Regions from separate parts of the Paenibacillus jiangxiensis genome, predicted to be linked through region 1. Evidence: riboswitches for the same ligand, from Rfam matches in the RefSeq annotation. Region 1 holds a riboswitch; each other region holds the start of a gene.
The links. Region 1 has a riboswitch for cobalamin ahead of ACI1P2_RS02310 (ABC transporter substrate-binding protein). Riboswitches for the same ligand answer to the same signal wherever they lie in the genome.
Positions count from the first base shown of each region.

Region 2: it holds a riboswitch for cobalamin, as region 1 does, so the genes downstream of both, ACI1P2_RS09845 ((2Fe-2S) ferredoxin domain-containing protein) here and ACI1P2_RS02310 (ABC transporter substrate-binding protein) in region 1, are expected to answer to the same signal.
Region 3: it holds a riboswitch for cobalamin, as region 1 does, so the genes downstream of both, cobJ (precorrin-3B C(17)-methyltransferase) here and ACI1P2_RS02310 (ABC transporter substrate-binding protein) in region 1, are expected to answer to the same signal.

Region 1 is NZ_JBJURI010000002.1:99,753-106,002, reverse strand. It holds gene cobT (nicotinate-nucleotide--dimethylbenzimidazole phosphoribosyltransferase) at 1-521, opposite strand, end outside; gene ACI1P2_RS02320 (ABC transporter ATP-binding protein) at 514-1,362, opposite strand; gene ACI1P2_RS02315 (FecCD family ABC transporter permease) at 1,362-2,408, opposite strand; gene ACI1P2_RS02310 (ABC transporter substrate-binding protein) at 2,405-3,373, opposite strand; cobalamin riboswitch at 3,557-3,772, opposite strand; gene ACI1P2_RS02305 (histidine phosphatase family protein) at 3,948-4,592, opposite strand; gene cbiB (adenosylcobinamide-phosphate synthase CbiB) at 4,623-5,594, opposite strand; gene cobD (threonine-phosphate decarboxylase CobD) at 5,584-6,250, opposite strand, start outside.
Region 2 is NZ_JBJURI010000008.1:7,901-14,150, reverse strand. It holds gene ACI1P2_RS09860 (glycoside hydrolase family 30 protein) at 1-1,009, opposite strand, end outside; gene ACI1P2_RS09855 (hypothetical protein) at 1,165-1,365, shown strand; gene ACI1P2_RS09850 (TerC family protein) at 1,345-2,121, opposite strand; gene ACI1P2_RS09845 ((2Fe-2S) ferredoxin domain-containing protein) at 2,387-2,746, opposite strand; cobalamin riboswitch at 2,927-3,117, opposite strand; gene ACI1P2_RS09840 (acyltransferase) at 3,427-4,200, shown strand; gene ACI1P2_RS09835 (hypothetical protein) at 4,209-4,607, shown strand; gene ACI1P2_RS09830 (LutC/YkgG family protein) at 4,767-5,498, opposite strand; gene ACI1P2_RS09825 (LutB/LldF family L-lactate oxidation iron-sulfur protein) at 5,491-6,250, opposite strand, start outside.
Region 3 is NZ_JBJURI010000033.1:20,518-26,767, forward strand. It holds gene ACI1P2_RS25630 (sirohydrochlorin chelatase) at 1-181, opposite strand, end outside; gene cobJ (precorrin-3B C(17)-methyltransferase) at 275-1,996, opposite strand; cobalamin riboswitch at 2,471-2,660, opposite strand; gene ACI1P2_RS25640 (LOG family protein) at 2,741-3,322, opposite strand; gene ACI1P2_RS25645 (uroporphyrinogen-III synthase) at 3,545-4,408, opposite strand; gene ACI1P2_RS25650 (GerAB/ArcD/ProY family transporter) at 4,505-5,605, opposite strand; gene ACI1P2_RS25655 (hypothetical protein) at 5,650-5,871, opposite strand; gene ACI1P2_RS25660 (Ger(x)C family spore germination protein) at 5,864-6,250, opposite strand, start outside.

The sequences.
Region 1 (6,250 bases):
CCGGTGACAAATAGCTGTACTCCCCGTGCGCAAGCTTCTTCGGCCACGGCCGCTCCCGTCAGAATCGCCTGCTCCGCCTCTTCACGTGTCATGGCCAGACCCTTGGCCATGTTGGCGGTGCCTTTTCTAAACTTACGGTTCAGCAAGGCCGGATGACTGATGTCCGCATTTACGCCCATATCGACACAGATCACTTCCGCCCCCGCCTGCCGGGCGAACACATTAACGGCTGCGCCACCTGCCAGCATATTCAGCAGCATTTGGGGGGTCACCTCGGCAGGATAAGCGCTGACGCCTTCCTCACATACCCCGTGGTCCGCAGCCATCACTACCACGGCCTTCCGTGCCAAATCAGGCTTCGGCTGACCGGTGATGCCTGCTGCCCGAATAACCAGGCTTTCCAGCTTCCCAAGGCTGCCCGGCGGCTTCGTCAATTGATCCAAATGCGCCGCGGCCAGCCGCTTGGCTTCCTCATCAGGCGATGCAATACGTTGGACAAGCCGCTCCAGAGCTTCATTCATCCTTACACTTCCTAACCTTAATGTATTTAAGAACAGGACCGTCCCAGTGTCCGTATTCCCTTCTTTTCAGCATCAGCTGCGGAACCGCGCTGTCGGGGTGGGGCATGACATGGCTGTCCACTCCGAACCAGCGGCGGATATTGTCCTCCGTGAGCATTTCCCCAGCCGTTCCCGCTCCCTCGATACGGCCGTTTTTCAGCACAAGCAAAGAATCGCAAAATTGAGCCGCCAGATTCAGATCATGCAGGACGGCAATGATGGTAATGTCCGCTTTCGCCCGCCACTCGGCCAGCAGTTCCATGAACTGGAGCTGATAATGAAGATCGAGGTATGTCGTAGGCTCATCCAGCAGCAGAATCTGCGGGTCCTGGGCCATCACTTTGGCGAGCGCCACCCGCTGCCGCTGACCCCCGCTCAGCTCGTCCAGCCTCCGTTCGGCTAAGGGCGCAAGCCCAAGCTGATCCAGCACGCGTTCAACGATATCTGTGTCAGCATCCCTGCCGGCCCAATCCAGATGAGGATATCTGCCCATTTCCACGACATCCCTGACCGAATACCCGACCGGAGGCACTCCTTCCTGCTGCAGCACGGCGACAATGCGCGAAAGCTCCTTGCGTCCGTAGGCAGCCGCGTCCCGGCCTTGAATGTGAACGATTCCAGCATCAGGCCTGTCCACCCCGGACAGCAGCCGGATCAGGGTTGATTTGCCGCTCCCGTTCGGGCCGACGATCCCCCACCACTCTCCGGCGGTAACGCCCCAATTGATATCGGATAACGCCTGCACCCGGCCAAAGGTTTTATGCACCCCCGACACGTTGGCTGCCCTGAATTGGGTGCCCATCACGACAGCTCTCCTTTCCGCTGTTTCTTATTGCGCTGCAGCAGGTAAGCGAAGAACGGAGCTCCCACAAATGCCGTAACGACCCCGAGCGGAATTTCCGTCGGTGCCAGCAGCGTGCGTGCGGCCGTGTCCGCCCATACCATGAAGATGGCGCCTCCCAGCGCGGACAGCGGAATGATCAGCCGGTAGTCCGGTCCGGTCAGCAGGCGGATCATATGCGGCACAACGAGCCCCACAAAGCCGATCACCCCGCAGACAGATACCGACGCCGCCGTCAGAAAAGTCGCCGCTATCAGCACCCACAGCTTCGTCCTGTCCACATTTACGCCCATATATGCGGCCTGCCTTTCTCCTAACGCCAGCATGTTCAATACACGGGCTTTGCTGCACAGGAACACCAGCCCGAGCATGACGTAAGGAAGAATAATGCCCGGATACGCCCAGCCCTTCAGGCTGAGACTGCCCATCGTCCAATACAGGATTTCATTGACGGTCTCCTTGGACATGGCGGTCAGCAAAGAGACTACCGCTCCCAGAAAGGACTGCATGACCACACCTGAAAGGATCAGGCTTTGGGTGGGAATTTTTCCGTTTTCCCCTGCCAGCAGGATCACAACATATAAAGTAAGGATTCCTGTAGTGAAAGCCACCAGCGGCAGGGTCCAGAGGCCGAAAAATGAATACTGGAGTCCCCAGTAAATCAAAAATGCCGCTCCGACCGACGCGCCCGACGATACCCCAAGAGTAAAGGGATCAGCTAGCGGGTTGCGCAGCACCCCCTGGAAGGCTGCGCCCGCAAGCGCAAGCGCCGCACCAGTCAGCATGCCGAGCAGAACGCGCGGCAGGCGCACGTTAACAATAATTTGCTCGGTAGGAGCGTCCCAGAACGGCGTTATATATGCCCCGGCCCACGGCAGGCGGTGCATCAGAATGCCCGCGATCTGCTGGACAGGCAGCCGTACTGAGCCGATGCCCAGGCAGATCAGTACGGTCAGGATCAGCAGAACGAATCCGGCCAGCCCGTAAGCGGTAAGCTTGCGGTTCATTTAAAAATTTCTGGATAGATGGCTTTGGCCACTTCCTTGAGCCCTTCCGTCACACGCGGCCCCGGGCGGCTGAGCAGGTTGTCGTCCAGACCGAACACGCGGTTGTTGCGAATTGCATTGATGTGGCTCCAGCCGTCACGTCCTTTGATGATCTGCTCCAGGGTCCGGCCATTCTCATCCACCACACTTTTGCTGTACAGGATGACATCCGGATTAGCCGCGATGACCTTCTCTTCGCTGATCTGGTTCCAGCCTTCCGTGTCGGAAGCGATGTTCTCTCCTCCTGCCAGACTAATCAGCTCGTCCATAAATTCACCCTTGCCAACCGTCCAGCCTGGCGAAAATTCAACATAAACCCGCAATCTTTGGTCCTCGCCGATATTTTTAACACCTTCCTGCACCTCGGCGATATCGGCCTTCATTTTATCGGTAATTGACTTTGCTTCTTTCTGGCGGTCCATAATTTTGCCATACAGGGTGATGTTATTCATGACGTCCTCTACCGTCTTCGGATCGGTCTTGAAGATGGTAATGCCCAGCTCGCGCAGCTTGTTGACGGCCTCTTCACTCATCGATATGCCTGTAAAAACAATGTCAGGCTGGGCAGCGATAATGGCCTCTTCATTCGGCTTTGTAATGCCACCCATTTTCGGTTTGGATTTGGCCGTTGCCGGGTAATCGTCATAATCCGATACACCGACGATTTCCTTGTCCAATCCAAGAGCGAACAGCGCCTCCGTCTCGGCCGGGGATACGGAAATCACCTTCTCCGGAGCTTTCTCAAAAGTAAACTCCTGTCCGGTCGCATCCTTGACGGTCAACGGATAAACCGTAGCACCCGCCTCTTCCGCCGGTGCCGTCTGCTGCGGCGAAGCGCCGCTGTCTCCTGCAGCCTCGTTGCCTGCCCCTTGATTCCCGCATGCAGCAAGCGCCACAGTCAGCATCAGTGCCAGCAGCACGGGCATCCAATTCTTTATTGATCTGGTCACAGTGTTACTCCCCTTTTCTTCTGTATATTCCGGCTGTGCAAAAGAGAGCCCGGCCCTCATGAGAGGACCGGGCTCTGCGCCAGCCGATATCCACGGCAGGCATGTGCCGTGCCCACGGATTCATAGCCGCGAACCCGCCATCCTTTCCTCGAAGGAGCGACGGTCTAAGCGGACCGGGCAGGTCTCCTGACTTACGGGAATTGCTCAAGGCCGGCGCCTTCCCGCCGCGGCTTCAGCCGCGGCAGTGGCGTATCGCCGTCCATACCCGTTTCACAGTGGCGGGACCGTGCCGGAATTGCACCGGCTTCCCTTTTAACAGAACGGCGTAATTCGCAGGTATCCACCGCCGCTCTGACCTGGTCTGCTGTTAACTTTAATCATTTTCAAAGTGATTATAGGTGAAAAAAGACGGCTGTACAACCCGAACAACCAGCAAGTCTGCCGTCAAATCAAGGAAAACCCGCCGGAATGGACTTTACAAATTTGTGAACGATTCAGGCCAGGCCGGAATTTGGCGGCCCAATTCAGGGTTAGGCAGGCAATGCCGGGGTTAGGGAAATGAGATGTTTCTCAGCCAGCTTCCCGTAATGCGCCCATCCTCATATCTTAGACGCAGCCCGGCCATGCCGGCGGGCGGCAGCTGAATGGACCAGAAGTCCAGACCGGGCACGGTCAGCGCAGCCAGCTGACGGATCACGCCGCCATGGGTGACAGCCAGTACGGCAGGAATTCCTTCCGCATCACTCTCTTCCCCCGGCAGAACCTTCTCCCGCAGAGAGTTTAGAAAGCCGGTCAGTCTGTCCTCAAAATGCTCCAGACTCTCACCTCCGGGCGGAGTGACACGGCGCGGATCATCCAGCCAGGACCTGTACAGCTGCATATCTTTAAGTGATTCGTAAGTTTCGCCATCCCATTCCCCGAAATCCAGCTCACGCAGCCTGACGTCCGGGACAGCTTCAGCCGCAAGCTGCGGCGCAGCCAGCCTCAGTGTCTCTATACAGCGGCGGAGGTCACTGCAGTACACTCTGGCAAAACACATCCCGTGCAGCCGCTGCCCAAGCGGCCTCAGCTCACCCTTCGCCTCCGGGAGCAGCCCCGGATCGGCATGTCCCACATAACGCTTCTCACGGTTCCACTGCGTTGTCCCATGCCGGACCAGAATTAAATTCAGTTCAAGGAGCGCATTGCTGCTCATTTTCCATACCTCCCCACAGAATCGGACTTGTCATTGCGACAAAATCACGATCCACCTTATTCCTCCGGCTGCCACGCACAGCAGGACGAACAGCCAGGAAGAGAGGAACATCAGCGCGGTTGTCCGCCTGATATCCTCCGCTTCCAGCGGTCGGATTGGATCCCCCATATAGGCCCTAAAGGAGCGTACCCCATGGTATACATTGTACCCGCCCAGTCTGACGCCAAGCGCGCCCGCGACCGCTGATTCCGGGAAACCGCTGTTCGGGCTCGGATGCAGCCGTGCATCACGCCGTACCGTCCGCCAGCTGCGAAGCGGCTCCTGCCTCTTCAGCCACGCCGCACTGACAAGCAGCACCGCCGTCAGCCGCGCAGGAATGTAATTGGCCGCATCGTCAAGCCTTGCCGACGCCCAGCCCAAGTGGAGGTATTTTTCATTTTTGTACCCGACCATGGAATCAAGCGTATTGACCGCACGATAGGCCATAGCCAGGGGCGCGCCACCGATCAGCGCAAAGAACAACGGTGAAATGATCGCGTCGACGATGTTTTCGGCGATTGTTTCCACGGTGCCGCGTACAATTTCCGGCTCATCCAGCTCCTTCGTATCCCGCCCCACGATCATGCCCACCGCCGCGCGGGCTGCTGGCAGATCACCGGAACGCAGCTCCTTGTATACCGCCATGCCGGCATCCTTCAGCCCTTTGGAGGCGATGGTCGTTGCAATCAGCAGCACCTCCGCGGCAATCGCCAGCCAGGCATGGATTTGTCCAAGCAAAAATACGGCAAGCCACGTCAGCAGATACGCTGCCCCCACGACGGTCAAGGGAAGCAGCAGACCCGCCCAGCGCAAGGCTCTCGCGCTCCGGGCAAACCGGCGGATGATGCTCTCCACGAGGGTAATCAGCTTGCCCATACCGATCACAGGATGGGGAATCCAGCGCGGATCGCCGATGATCCGGTCCAAAATGTAAGCCGCCACAATGATCAGGCTACCTGTCACGCTGCTCCTCCTCCAGCACACGCCCCAAGGTGTCCAGCAGCAGCAGATTATCCTTCCGGTCTTTGACAGCGATTCGGAAATGGTTCTCCGACAACCCAGGGTACATGGCACAACTACGAATAAGAATGCCGCGCCGCCCCAGTGCTTCCTGGAGCTCGGCCGCCCTCCACATCCCGGGCGCGCGGACAAGCAAATAGTTGGCCTCGCCCGGAATCGCCGCACAGCCCAGCTCCGCCAGACCCGTCAGCAGCCGCTCCCGCTCGGTTTGAACGAGCTCCAGCGTCCGTTCCTCATAATCGGCGCCGGATTGCAGACAGGCTTCCCCAGCCAGCAAAGCCAGCCCATTTACGCTCCAGGTCACCTGCTTGGCCGTCAAACGGCGGATCATACCCGGATGAGCCACGGCATAACCGAGCCGCAGCCCCGGGATCGCGTAAAACTTAGTCATGGAACGGATCAGAATCACGTTCGGGTACCGTTCCAGACTTTGCAGCAAGGACACCCTGCGTTCCGCGGGAATAAAATCCGTAAATGCCTCATCCACCACCAGTACCGTTCCCGTCCTTGCCGTAGCGGCAGCGAGGGATTCCAGTTCCTCCTGACCGTATTGCACCCCGTTGGGGTTATTCGGCTGACCGAGGAAGAGCAAATCGATC
Region 2 (6,250 bases), on a different contig from region 1:
TGGAATTCTGCTCCCATCCCCATGTGCTGCGCCCTTTGGGTTCAAGCACCATGTTCCAGTAGATGTAGGCATTCACTCCGTTATTAAAATAATGCTGAAACAGGTTAAACACGTATTTGGCATAATCCCAGGAATTATTTCCGTCCCCGCATTCATTCTCGGTCTGCATGTACCGAAGCTCCGGATAGCTCTGCACCGTACGCTGGATGGCATGTTTTCCTGCCCATTGGTAGCCCACGCCGGTAATATATCTGTAGGCTTCAAGATCACTCAGCACCGTGAAGGCATAGTCATCAAAGTCGGTCGTTCTTTTCTTGATCAGCTCTTCCCACGGATCGGGAGCATTGATCGTACCCAGCCATATTTCCGTGTTCAGCCCATGCTCTGCAAAAGCAGGGCCCAGATAATCGCGGATAAACTCCTTTAATTGCTCGCCAGTCCAGACACAGGACGGAAACTTCTGGTCTGCAATGACCTCATTTTGCACATGAATCTGGTGGATGGTAATGCCTTCTTCCTGATAAGCCTGCACAAATTTCACAAAATAGAGCGCATATGCTTGCAAAATATCCTTTTCCCAGCGGAGTGTTCCGTAATTATAGGCTCTGGGAGATTTCATCCACGTCGGCGGGCTCCATGGAGAGGCAAAAAGCTTCAGGTCCGGATTGAATTGCATCGCTTCTTTAATATATGGAATGAGATATTTACGATCCCGTTCAATGGAGAAATGCTCCATCGTCAGGTCGCCGTCCGTTTCGTTATGGCTGTACCATTCCAGTGCGTAATCACTTGCACCGATGGGCAGCCTGCAGATGCTGAACCGGTGCTCTCCCTCCGGATGGAACAGCGAGTGAAAGACCTGTCTGCGGTCTTCATCACTTAAATGCTGCAATGCCACGTATCCCAGTTCGTTGAAGCATCCTCCGAAACCGTCCACTTCCTGAAACAGTTCCCCGGTCAGCTCCAGATTGGTGGACACGCCCGGGGCTTCAGAGGCCTCTTTCTCCATCCATCTATGCTGCTGTGAAGTCGAAATCCAGCGGATATTTTTCTTTGTCATAACCTGTCCTCCCGGTTAGATCAAGTGGGCGCCGCTGCTATGTTAGCCCATTTCTTTTGTGGCTTTACAAGCATGGCGTCGTTCTTTAGCTTGATCTAATTTTAATGCAGAAGCCGGGAAAAACAGATGATCTAAACCGCGTGAAATTTGCCCAAATCCAAGGTGATTTCGTCGCATGGCAAGAAGCTTTGCTGCAAAAAAAATCCGCGCTGAACCAGCACGGATGTGAACTCATTATAACAGGGGCAATTTATTCTGCCAAACGCTTTACCGAAAGGTTGAATCTATGGCAGATCTGTCTGTGACTGTTTTTTATTCGATGGCGCAAACCATCCGAGAAGTGCTATCGCAACCAAGACACCATAAAAGACAAGGGTCCAGCCTGTACTATGCGGGAAATGATGATCCAACACACCAATATCTTCATGAGCCAGAGTAATCACGGCGAGTTTGACACCGACCCATGCCACAATTGCATAAGCCGTGGTCTCCAGTGCTGGCCGTTGAGCGAGCAGTTTTACAAACCATGTGGCCGCGAATTTGATCAGGACGAGCCCGGCGATTCCGCCAAGCAATACAACGATGAATTGTCCGCCGTCCATACCACCGAAATCCCCAAGCGGTGAATCGGGAAGCCCCAGTGCCAGAGCCACTGCAGCAAGAATGGAATCAATCGCAAAGGCGAGATCCGCAATAGCAATTTTTCCTACGGTTGGCCAAAAGCCTTTTCCTGCCGCATCTTTCTTTACGTCCTCGCGAATATTCTCGTTTTTCTTGCCGAAACGTGCTTTGATGATGTGCTTTAACCCCAGGTATAGCAGATAAGCAGCCCCGATCGCCTGTATTTGCCAGACGTTGGCAATAAACGATATCGCAAACAGTGCGACAAAGCGAAAAACAAAAGCCATAATGATCCCATAATTGATGGCTTTCTTCTTCTGGTCCTCCGGTAAATGCTTTGCGATAACCGCCAGCACCAGGGCATTATCCGCCGATAGCAAACCCTCCAATGCAATAAGAATCAGTAATGCCCATGCATACTCCAGCCAAATGGATTCCAACAGTACTTCTCCTCTCTTATTAAGAGTATGTTCATTACGACAAACTTCCCGCTTTAAACCTAAGTTTCGGTTAAAACAGAGGATTTTGATCCGGCTTTAGTTGTACCGTCATTCCCTTCCCTATTTACGCTGTCAAGTTATGGCTCGTTTCATTCATTAAATATATAAAAAAGAAGATATCATGCCCGAAGCTGAAACCGTGTCCCAGCCAACACAACAAACCCACCTTAAAGCGGCAGGTTTGTGTTGTTCATATTTTGTTACTTTACTGAAAACGCTCGAACCGGTAAGGCAGAAGATTGGCCGGCAGCTCCAGCAGCTTGTCCTGATCCCGCGAGGCGATCGCCCATTCCAGTAATTCATCATAAAGGTCTTCCTCTTTAATACCACCGAACCACACCGGACCATCCGGCGTCTGAATCGATACGACATTGGCAATATCGCAAGGACCAAGACAGCCGGTTACCGTCAGCTGGATGCTCTTAAGCAGCTTCTCTTCCTTCCATCTGCTCTTCAGCCTGTCGAGCGGGATGCCCGGTTTTCCCTTCTCTGTCCGACCACAGCAGCAGCCGTTGCAGATCATAACCTGGCCGAGCACTCTTCTTTTCGTTGCCACTTGCTCCATTCATATCCTCTCCCATGCACCGTGATCTCGCATAAGCCTCTCCGTGTCCGGCTTCATGTTGACCCAAAAAAGCCCTCAGACCGCAAAAGGCAGAGGGCAAGAGTACATAAGAGAACAGACCGCAGACCACATACGGGTCCCGATCTCCATATTATGTACACCGTTCCTTAACCGCGAAGGGCTGATGCGAACCTGCAGGCAGGTCTTCTGGCTCCCGGATCGGCGCCTGTCTTCCGTCTTCCCCAGTAATGCTGAGTGACATGTATGGAAGGAGGCTCCCCGGTTACAGCGGCGCGACCGCTAGGGATTTTCACCCTATTCCCTTTTAACCCCTGCCTTACGGCCGGGGCACCTGCGAGATGCTTCCATTATAACGGACCCGGGACAGAATGACGAGCATTTATACGGACTCACTGAACTGACTGTTGTACAGCTTTGCTCATCTCCTCCCTACAAAACAAATAGAATACGATATCGTTAAATACATTTTGTATCCTTACTTATGGTCAATCCAATTTTCAACTACTGGTTGTCAAGTCTTCGGCCTTTATTTTCGGTTGCATATCCATCTAGGTCTACAAAGAACCTTTCAGCAAATTTCCAGTAAATTCTTTCTTACATTTCAGAAAAATGCGTTTTAATGAAATGGCACTTAGAAACCGAAAGGACATGATTCGTGTATGAGCACTGCTAAGAAAGAAAAAGTCCCTGAGCTGCAGGTTGTCAGGGCATTTGCGATTATGGGAGTCATTATAGTCCATTCTACGTCGTCTGCCACACTGCAATTGACTGGATCTCACTATTATTTCTTCTATAACTTTCTGAACATCTTCCTGAAATTCGGAACATCCACGTTTATTGCGCTTAGCGCATTTGTGCTTTTTTACAACTATTTGGACCGGCCGCTCAGCAGCAGTTTGATCAAGCATTTTTATAAGCAAAGGCTGTTGTATATCCTGGTGCCGTATTTCGTTTTTTCTTTGATTTATTTCGGCCTGCTGCAGGCATCCGCTGGAGGCCCCGGCATGGATGCGGGAGAACTGATCCGCTCCTTCTTCACCAAGCTTGTTACCGGCAAGGCCTACACCCATCTGTACTTTGTATTTATAAATGCGCAGTTTTATCTGCTGTTCCCGCTGTTCCTGTGGCTGTTCAAAAGGTTTCGCAGATTGCGCAGCTGGACGGTTGTGATTGGCTTTGTGCTGCAGTGGGCTTTTGTGATCGCCAACAAGTATTACTTTCAGGTGGAGAACCGCGGCAGCTGGGTACTTTCTTACATGGCATATTACATGCTCGGCTCTGCGCTCGGCATCTACTATCCGAAAATCAAACAATGGCTCATTGTGCGCAAAGAACATGCTTCAGGAACACGAATCGCTGTCTGGGGCCTCCTCTGGACTCTATGGTTGGCGGTAGGGCTGGCCCATGTGTACATCTGGTATGAGACGGTCTGAACGGTGTTTTGTACAATTCGCTTCTTTACGAGCTGCTGTACAACATTTACGCTTCGCTAAGCGTACTTGTACTGCTGCAAATCGCCTCCGTGGTATACCATCAGGGGCGTTTCGCCCTTGGGCGCGGGCTGGCGCAGCTGGGCTCGGTTTCATTCGGCGTGTATTTGCTGCACCCACTCGTTCTGCTGCTGTACCGTCATTTCTCGCCGCAAACCGGCACGGCCTGGCTGCTCCATCTCTGGTATGCAGGCGGCTTCATACTGGCGCTGACCCTTGCCTGGTTCGTGGTATCCATGGCCGGACGCTATCTTCCTTATGCCTCCATTTTCTTCGGTCCCCTACCCAAACCAAAGCGGCCTAAACTCAGACGGGAAGCAAGAAGCTCTGCTGCTTTTCCTGGGAAATAATCGAAACTGTTAAAAGCCTTAAGCGAGAGTGGGTTCCGCTTAAGGCTTAAACTTCTCTGAATAAGCTTCCTAAATATCACAATAAAAACTTCTGCTAAACGCGGCTGTCTTTATTGAATGTACGTCGATAGACGTTACTCTTTTATTTACGGCTATTGATCACGAGCCCCCGATGATCAAAGCATAGACAATCCCCGGCCCATGTACGCCGATTGTCAGGTCATTCTCGATATCCGAGGATCGGCTCGGGCCTGAAATAAAGTGAATGCCCGCCGGCAGCTGCTCACGCCCTGCCCGATCAAATTCCGTGAGGATTTCTCCCAATCGGGTCTTCAACCGCTCCACCGGAATAAGAATCATAAGTACGGTGGGAAGCAGACTTACGGAGCGGCCTTTATGCGGTGCAGAAAGCACAGTCACCGAACCGGTATAAGCAGCAGCATAATCCGCTAGAACAACACCGAAGTCCGCGTCGGCTGCTTTGGTTTTCCATGAATCCGCAGGCTCCGCGTTCCAGACAGAGATGTCCACGCCGGGAATGGCGGATTCCAGTTCAAGCGCCGCCAGCTCCGGCTGGTCCTGCCTGAGAACGTTTCTTGCCCCCATTTCAGCAGCCTTGTCGGCGATGAAGGAAGCTGCGTCCTGCATCGTTGCCAGTCTGGCCACATGTCCGCCCACACTGCTGAAATTGGCGGCAAATCGGTCGATTCGCTCCTGCTCGCTCCACTCGAACGCCTGCCAGAACTCCGGCGCTCCCCGCAGCGGATGGGGCGGTGGTTCGGTCAGGCGCGGCCTCTTCAGTCTCGCAGCAATGCCGTTTATAAACTGCTCCTGCTTCACGCGCGACTGGGATTCCATTCGCTCCAGCCATTCCTGATGCGGGCTATTCATGCCGCTCCCCCCTTTCCCGCTGCTGCAAAATAGCTTCCATCCGGCTTTGCAGCGCCGGGTCCGGCTGTGGAAGCGAGCTTCGTACGTCACGCTCCAGCTCCTCCCACCGCTGACGGAAGCTCTGCTTCGCAAGAGACGGTGCAACCCTGTAGTTGTTCCAGCCTTTTAGCGGGCCAAGCTTCAGGAAAATGCCCCCTTCCCTGATGAGCGGTTTTTGGCCTAGCTGGCCCATCCGCACCGCCGTGCTGAACCGCTTCGAGTTGGCGACCACGGCCGCAAAGCCCTTCATGCCAATCCCTTCCAGCCTGTTGCCATGTCCGCTCTCGACCTTGCGCCGCCGCAGATAGACAAGCATATCGTGCAGGGGGATTTTTACGGGACAGGCTTCGTAACACGCGCCGCACAGGCTGGATGCGCTGGCGATGTCGTTCCATTCGGCCACGTTGCCGTTCAGCGCCGGGGTCAGCACCGCACCGATCGGCCCGCTGTAGGTTCCGCCATAGGCATGGCCACCGATGTGCCGATACACCGGACAGGCATTGAGGCAGGCGCCACAGCGGATGCAGTTCAGCAGCTCCTGGAATTCCGGATCGCCAAGCTGGTTGGAGCGTCCGTTGTCCACAATGATGATATGCATCTCCTCCGGACCATCCGCATCCCCAGTTCGACGCGGGCCCGTAATGCCTGACATATACATCGTCAGCTTCTGGCCTGTTGCCGAGCGCGGCAGCAGCGTCGCCATGACTTCCAGA
Region 3 (6,250 bases), on a different contig from region 1:
TTGCCCCCTGCGCCGCGCAGGCTGCGATGCCTTCGGCAATCGTCGGCCCCGTCAGCTCCAGAAAGCAGGTCTCTACCAGCGTATCCGGCGACTTGGAGGCAACCGTTTTCGCGAACTCCAGCAGCTCCTGGTTCCCCTCCGGGTCCCGGCTTCCATGTCCGACCAGCAGTATTGAATTCATTGCACTCTCTCCCTTCGTATTGCCAAAGCTTGAAACCAATGCTATCCCTGACCGTAACCGAAACGGTTGGGACCAATCTATACTTTTATAGCCTTAATCGCCGCAAACCGGATTGACCTCGACAGCAGCAGGGGCATCCTCATGACGGAACCCGCCTACAACGCCCACTCGCTTGAAAAACTTGTGAAAGCGCTCGTTCGGGTGCCCTTTTTCCTTGAACTCTGCCACGACACCCTCTACGATGTCCGCAATTTGATCGGCGGGAATGCCCTCCGCGACAGGCTGTGCCGGATGTGCGTTCCGTCCGAACTTTTTGCCGCCAAGGAACAGGTCGTATCCGCCTTTGCGGTACACGATGCCGATGTCCTCAAGCACGGCGCCGTAGCAAGCCATCGCACAACCGTTCACCGCGATGCTCGTTTCCTTTGGCGCGGACAGGCCGCCAATAACAGCTTGCAGCCGCTCGGCCACCGGTACGGCATCGTCCTTCTCCATATTGCAGAAGTCGCAGGCCTTCACCTTGATCACATCGCCGACCGGCATAATGATCAGCTTCGCCTCGCGCAGGCGCGTGACCAGCTCGTCGGGGTCGGCGCACGGGACACGCAGGATAATCTGGTGATCTGTCGTATACTCCAGTTCACCCTCATCACCTGCGGCCTCGGCGAGCAGCGCTATCTGACGGGCGCTGAATTTCTTGTTGCCCACCCCCGGGGCAACACCGATCTCGAACAGCGCCGGCTTGGGCGCTGTTCCTGTCGCCGCCGCGGGCACCGGCGGCGCCTGGCCGCTCCAGCGGACGGCTGCTGCCTCCGGCAGCCGCCCGCCGGCGGCCAGACGGCCGAGCGCCTCCGCGGCCAGCTCGGCCGGGCCGGGTGCAGCAGCCGCTGTCCCGCGCGGCTGCTCCGGCCTCTCCAGCACGGCTGTGCTTTGCCGTGCTGCCACAGGGGCGGCGGCCAATTCACCGCCGCCATTCCCCGCCGCGCCGAGCGACCACGGCTCGGCTTCCGGCCGCAGCCGCTCGTGCGGCTTGAGCGGCTGCTCCGCCGCGCCCAGCGTGTACTTGCGCTGGTAACCGCGCGGCGTGACGATCAGACCGTCGTAGACCATCGTCGACGAATTGCCGATAATGACGGTCGTCAGCATGCCGATGTCATGATTCAGCATATCCTCCAGTGTGGTGACGATGACCTGCTGGCGGTCCCGGTAAGCGCTTTTGACAAGTCCGACCGGTGTCTTGGGATCACGGTAGCGCAGCAGAACTGCCTGCGTCTCCACGATCTGCCGCGTGCGGCGGCCGCTGCGCGGATTGTACAGCGCAATCACGAAATCCGCGGACGCAGCCGCTTCAACGCGCCGGATGATTGTCTCCCACGGGGTCAAATGATCGCTGAGGCTGATCGTGCATGCATCATGCATAACAGGCGCCCCCAGCAGCGAAGCGCAGGATTGGATGGCAGATATGCCCGGGACGACCTCAACCTCGACCCCGTCGCTGCGCCGCCAGCCTTTCTCCATCAATACCTCGTAGATCAATCCCGCCATGCCGTATACGCCCGCATCTCCGCTGGAGATTACCGCCACCTTGCGACCGGCCTCCGCCTGCCGCACCGCCTCCTGAGCGCGGCTCACTTCCTCCGTCATCCCCGTGCGGACGATCTCCTGCCCGCTCAGCAGCGGGCGGATCAGATCCACATAGGTGTTGTACCCGATAATGACTTCGCTCTCGGCGAGCGCGTCCAGCGCGCGCTTCGTAATATGCTCCATATCCCCAGGTCCGAAGCCGATCACCAACAGCTTGCCAAGCTTATTCATATAACTCCTCCTCCATTCACAAGATGACTCGCCAGATATGATCTTGAACTGTTCCTTATTGCGCGGACCAGGCCCGCCTTCCCGCAGCCCGAACAGCAGCAATAGAGCCAATCACGTTCATGAGCAAAGGCCCGAGCATCAGCTTCAGTTCAGGGGCCTCTTTCGTCAAGCGGGTTACACAGCGGACACCGAGCGCAAAGAAGGGAAGAAAAAATCCGCCCGTTCATATTTACAAGCTCAAAAAAGCCCCATCCGCTCAGGATGGGGCTGTATGTACGTAATTCAGTTAAAGTTAGCCGGGCAGCCTTAAACAAGGCTCCGTTACGCATAGCTTGCCCGTATCCCGGTCAACAGGGAGATGAAAGGGTCTAACCTTCTTTCCTTCCCCGGGTGAAAAGCGTTCCGGAATATAGGGAGCCACCACGATAGGCTCGTCCACTGATTTTCGTACACCACTCCTTTCCGCGAAGGATTACGGTGCATACAGGCAGGGTAGGTCTCCTGGCTTTGGATCATCAGCCTTCTTCGTCTTCCCCGGGTCTGGTTCGAGTGACATGTTGAAGAAGAGCCTCCCCAATACAGTGGCGGGACCGCTCGGGATTTGCACCCGATTCCCTGTTACCCTTTGCCCCTCGGCAAAGGCACCCTGCCTGGTCGCTTATTCCATTGTGAATCCATCATAACCCTGCCTTTGCAGAAAGCGCAAGCATGAAAAACGGAGCACGACTCGTCATTCCAGCCACATTAGACCGTTTCCGCATCTCCGGTCTGCTGAAGGGACAGCCCTCCAGAGGAACACATTCTCTTGACCAGCGCTTCGGCATCCTCCTCAAGCATGATCAGATCCAGATGCGTCCGGCCCGCAAAACCCTCCTGTACGCTGTGCCGGATTAATTCCATCAGCGGGTTGTAATAGCCGTTTACATTTAAAAGTCCGACAGGCTTGCTGTGCAGGCCGATCTGAGCCCAGCACAGCACCTCGAATAATTCCTCAAAGGTGCCGATCCCTCCCGGCAGCGCAATGAAGCCGTCAGCCAACCGATGCATCGTCGCCTTGCGCTCATGCATGTCTCTGACTTCAATAAACTCCGTCAGCCCCTCGTGCACGATTTCCCGCCGGAACAGCGGCGTAGGCATGATGCCCGTTACCAGTCCCCCGCTTGCTAGCGCGGCATTGGCGGCCGTACCCATCAGTCCGAAGCTGGAGCCTCCATAGATCAGGCGCAGCCCGCAGCGGGCGATATGCTCTCCAAGCCGGGCAGCTTGTTCCCTGTATTCCGGAGCCTTCCCGTCGTTGGAGCCTGCAAACACACAAATCGACTTCACCATTCAGCACCTCTTTCTGTATATTCAGGGCATTTTGTTGTCTGAAATCTACCTGTCTCGTTGTATCATACTAAGAACTTACGGTTATTGGAAAGAAGAATACCACAGGTTCTTGAGGAGTCAGCAGCTGCCGCTCATGTGGAAGTGGCCCTGGCAAGCAAGACAAAAAAGGCAAACCGGGATGCTGATGTATCCGGGTTGCCTTTTCGGGAGGTCCTCCAGTTATTGTTCTTTGTCTGCCGCCGCAGCCCTGTCCAGTCCGTATCCGTTCGCCATTCCCCCGGATTCGAAGTAGCGCCCCAGTTCCACCATCATGCTGCCCATGCGCTCCTCGGTCGGCATGACAATGCGTTCTATTCCTTCTTCCAGCATCGCTTGTGCCGTCACTTTTCCGACGGAAACGGCAATGATGTCACTCCGGAATGCAGCGAGAACGTCTTCCATAACGCCGCGGCTGCGTGCATATTCGGCCAGAAAACGGATTTGCGGTCCGCTGGTAAACGCCACGGCATCCACCCTCCGCTGGGTAATATCATTGATCAGGTCTTCCAGATCCTCCGTTTTCGGCGGCACATGCTTGTAAGGCAGCAGCTGCCGGACATCGGCCCCCTGCTCCTGCAGCCAGCCGACCAGACGCGGGGCGGGATCGCCGTGCAGCTGCAGAATCACCTTTTTGCCTTTCAGGTTATAGGGCGCAAAGGAACGGATCAGCCCGGCTGTGCTGCCGTCATCGTCGCGTACCACCGGCGTCAATCCGCGTTTCTTGAGCGCATTCACGGTTTTGTAACCGCGCGCCGCAATACGTGATGATGCCAGCAGCTCGTGCAACCGCTCGGCAACCTCCATTTCTTCAGCCATTTGATACAGGGCCTCCAGCCCCATGCCTGTCGTCAGCAGGGTCCATTCCGGAGGGGAGCTCAGCCATGATTCTATGCCTGCGCGGAGCTCGGCATCGTCCAGGAGCACGGTCCCCTGTGCCGGGCGCAGCAGCGCCGTTCCCCCCATTTTCTCCACCAATAACTTCATTTCCTCAGATTTACGCGGCCCTGCCAACGCTACGGTCTTGCCTGCCATACGCAATGCCATAAAGCTCCTCCCTTGCTGCTCGGTACGTTTTGGTACAAGTATACAGTCCGGCGCAAAAAAGGCAACTGTAAATTGCTCATGGGAGTTGATGCTTGACTATGACTGTCCAGGCTGCGGCTGTGCCCCCCCTTCCGCTCGGCCTTCTTTCTTCGGATGCAGCATAAAAAGGAGCACTACCGGCAGCAAAACATAGAAGAACAGTACGAGCACTGCCCATTCTTTGCTGAAAGCAAAAACCTGCGGCAAATTCTCAAAAAACCAGAAGGTGCACACGAAACCCAGAATTCCTACCGGCAGAACCGTAAGCTCCCCCTTCACGGAGGGCAGCAGACGCCTTGAAGCACTGCACAGCACATACAGGTCAAAGCCCACTTTGATGATGATTGTAGGGAGTGTCATTCCCCCAATCAGCAAATCGAACCTGTCCAGGAAATCCGTAATTTGCATCTGCCGGGCAATTTCATAGGACGGAAAGGACAGACGGGCAGTAATGGGCGGGCCGAGCACGGTCTGCTGCAATAGCAGCAGTATCATGAGCAGCAGCGTGCAGCCCAGTACTCCGCCAAGCGCGCTGCGGATCCTGTAGTTTTTTCCGGGAAACACATAGGGCAGCACCGCCAGATCCCCCATGTAAGCCAATAAATTCCAGCTCCCGCGCATGAAATCACTGTAATGAAAATGGAACATAGGACGCAGCAGCGAAAAGTCCATCGCTTTTCCCAGCACAATCGGCATCACAATGGCTGTAGCGATCAGGAACGGAATATAAATTTCAGTCATACCAACCAGCGTAACAATCCCGCCCCGAACCATAAAGATGATGGTGAGCAGCAGACAAAACGCGGTCGCGATAATCGGTGTCAAAGGCAGCAGCGTAATCGCGACATAATCGGTCAGCAATCGCATATCTCTGGCCATCACCACCAGATTAAATACGAAATACAGGATCACCAGCAGCCGCCCAAATACAGGGAACCGGGTAATGAGGGCTCCAAACAGGTCATGGCCTGAAAACCGTCTTTGAATCCTGCTCAATACCCAGACAGAAAATGCCAGCACCAAAGCGGCCGGGAGCGGAGTGAGAAAAGTATGCTGACCGGCGGCTTCAGCGGCCTGGGCAGGCGCATGCACCAGCGTGATGGTTACCCCCATCAAAATTCCAAGAAAAACCATCTGCCTTGTTGTAAAATTTTTCATTTATCCATCTCCTTCCCGGCCGAAAATCCACTATACTTACAAACCTAGGGCAGGGGGATCAACGAATCAATCATCCTGGCCAGCAGTACCGAAGGATGTATTGCCGTTGTTCCCCTTGTTTCATAAAGCCAGATGGCAAAACTGAGCGCGTACAGGATGTAAGCAAACCAGCGGTTCACAGCGGGAGAATTTTTCAGCTTTTTCCTGTCAAGCACATACATCAGCAGGATGATCAGCAGCAGCGGAATGACAAGCTTTTCAATCATGTAGTTGATCCTCTCTCAGCCCGAAGGGCTTTGTGATGGCTCCGGTGCTTTCGACATGCACTCTCGGGCGAACCTCCACTTCAACTTCCGGGTACAATTCGCGCCAACGGCCTCTCACCTGATCCCATATCTTAGGCATTTTGGTTTTTATTTCTCTCCCAAACCCCAAAACATCCGACTCGTAATCACGCTGTACGACCCTGATGCTTTCCTCAACACTTCGGCGGATCATATCCTCGGCTTCATGTTCAAGCCAATTCATGTTTTTGGGAATTGCCATGTTATAAGAGGATTGGTTTTCGCTCAATTCTCCCTTAATCAGCAATTCGACCGTCATCCGGATATCATCCCCCCGGACGGTAGGTGTGACCTTAACGTC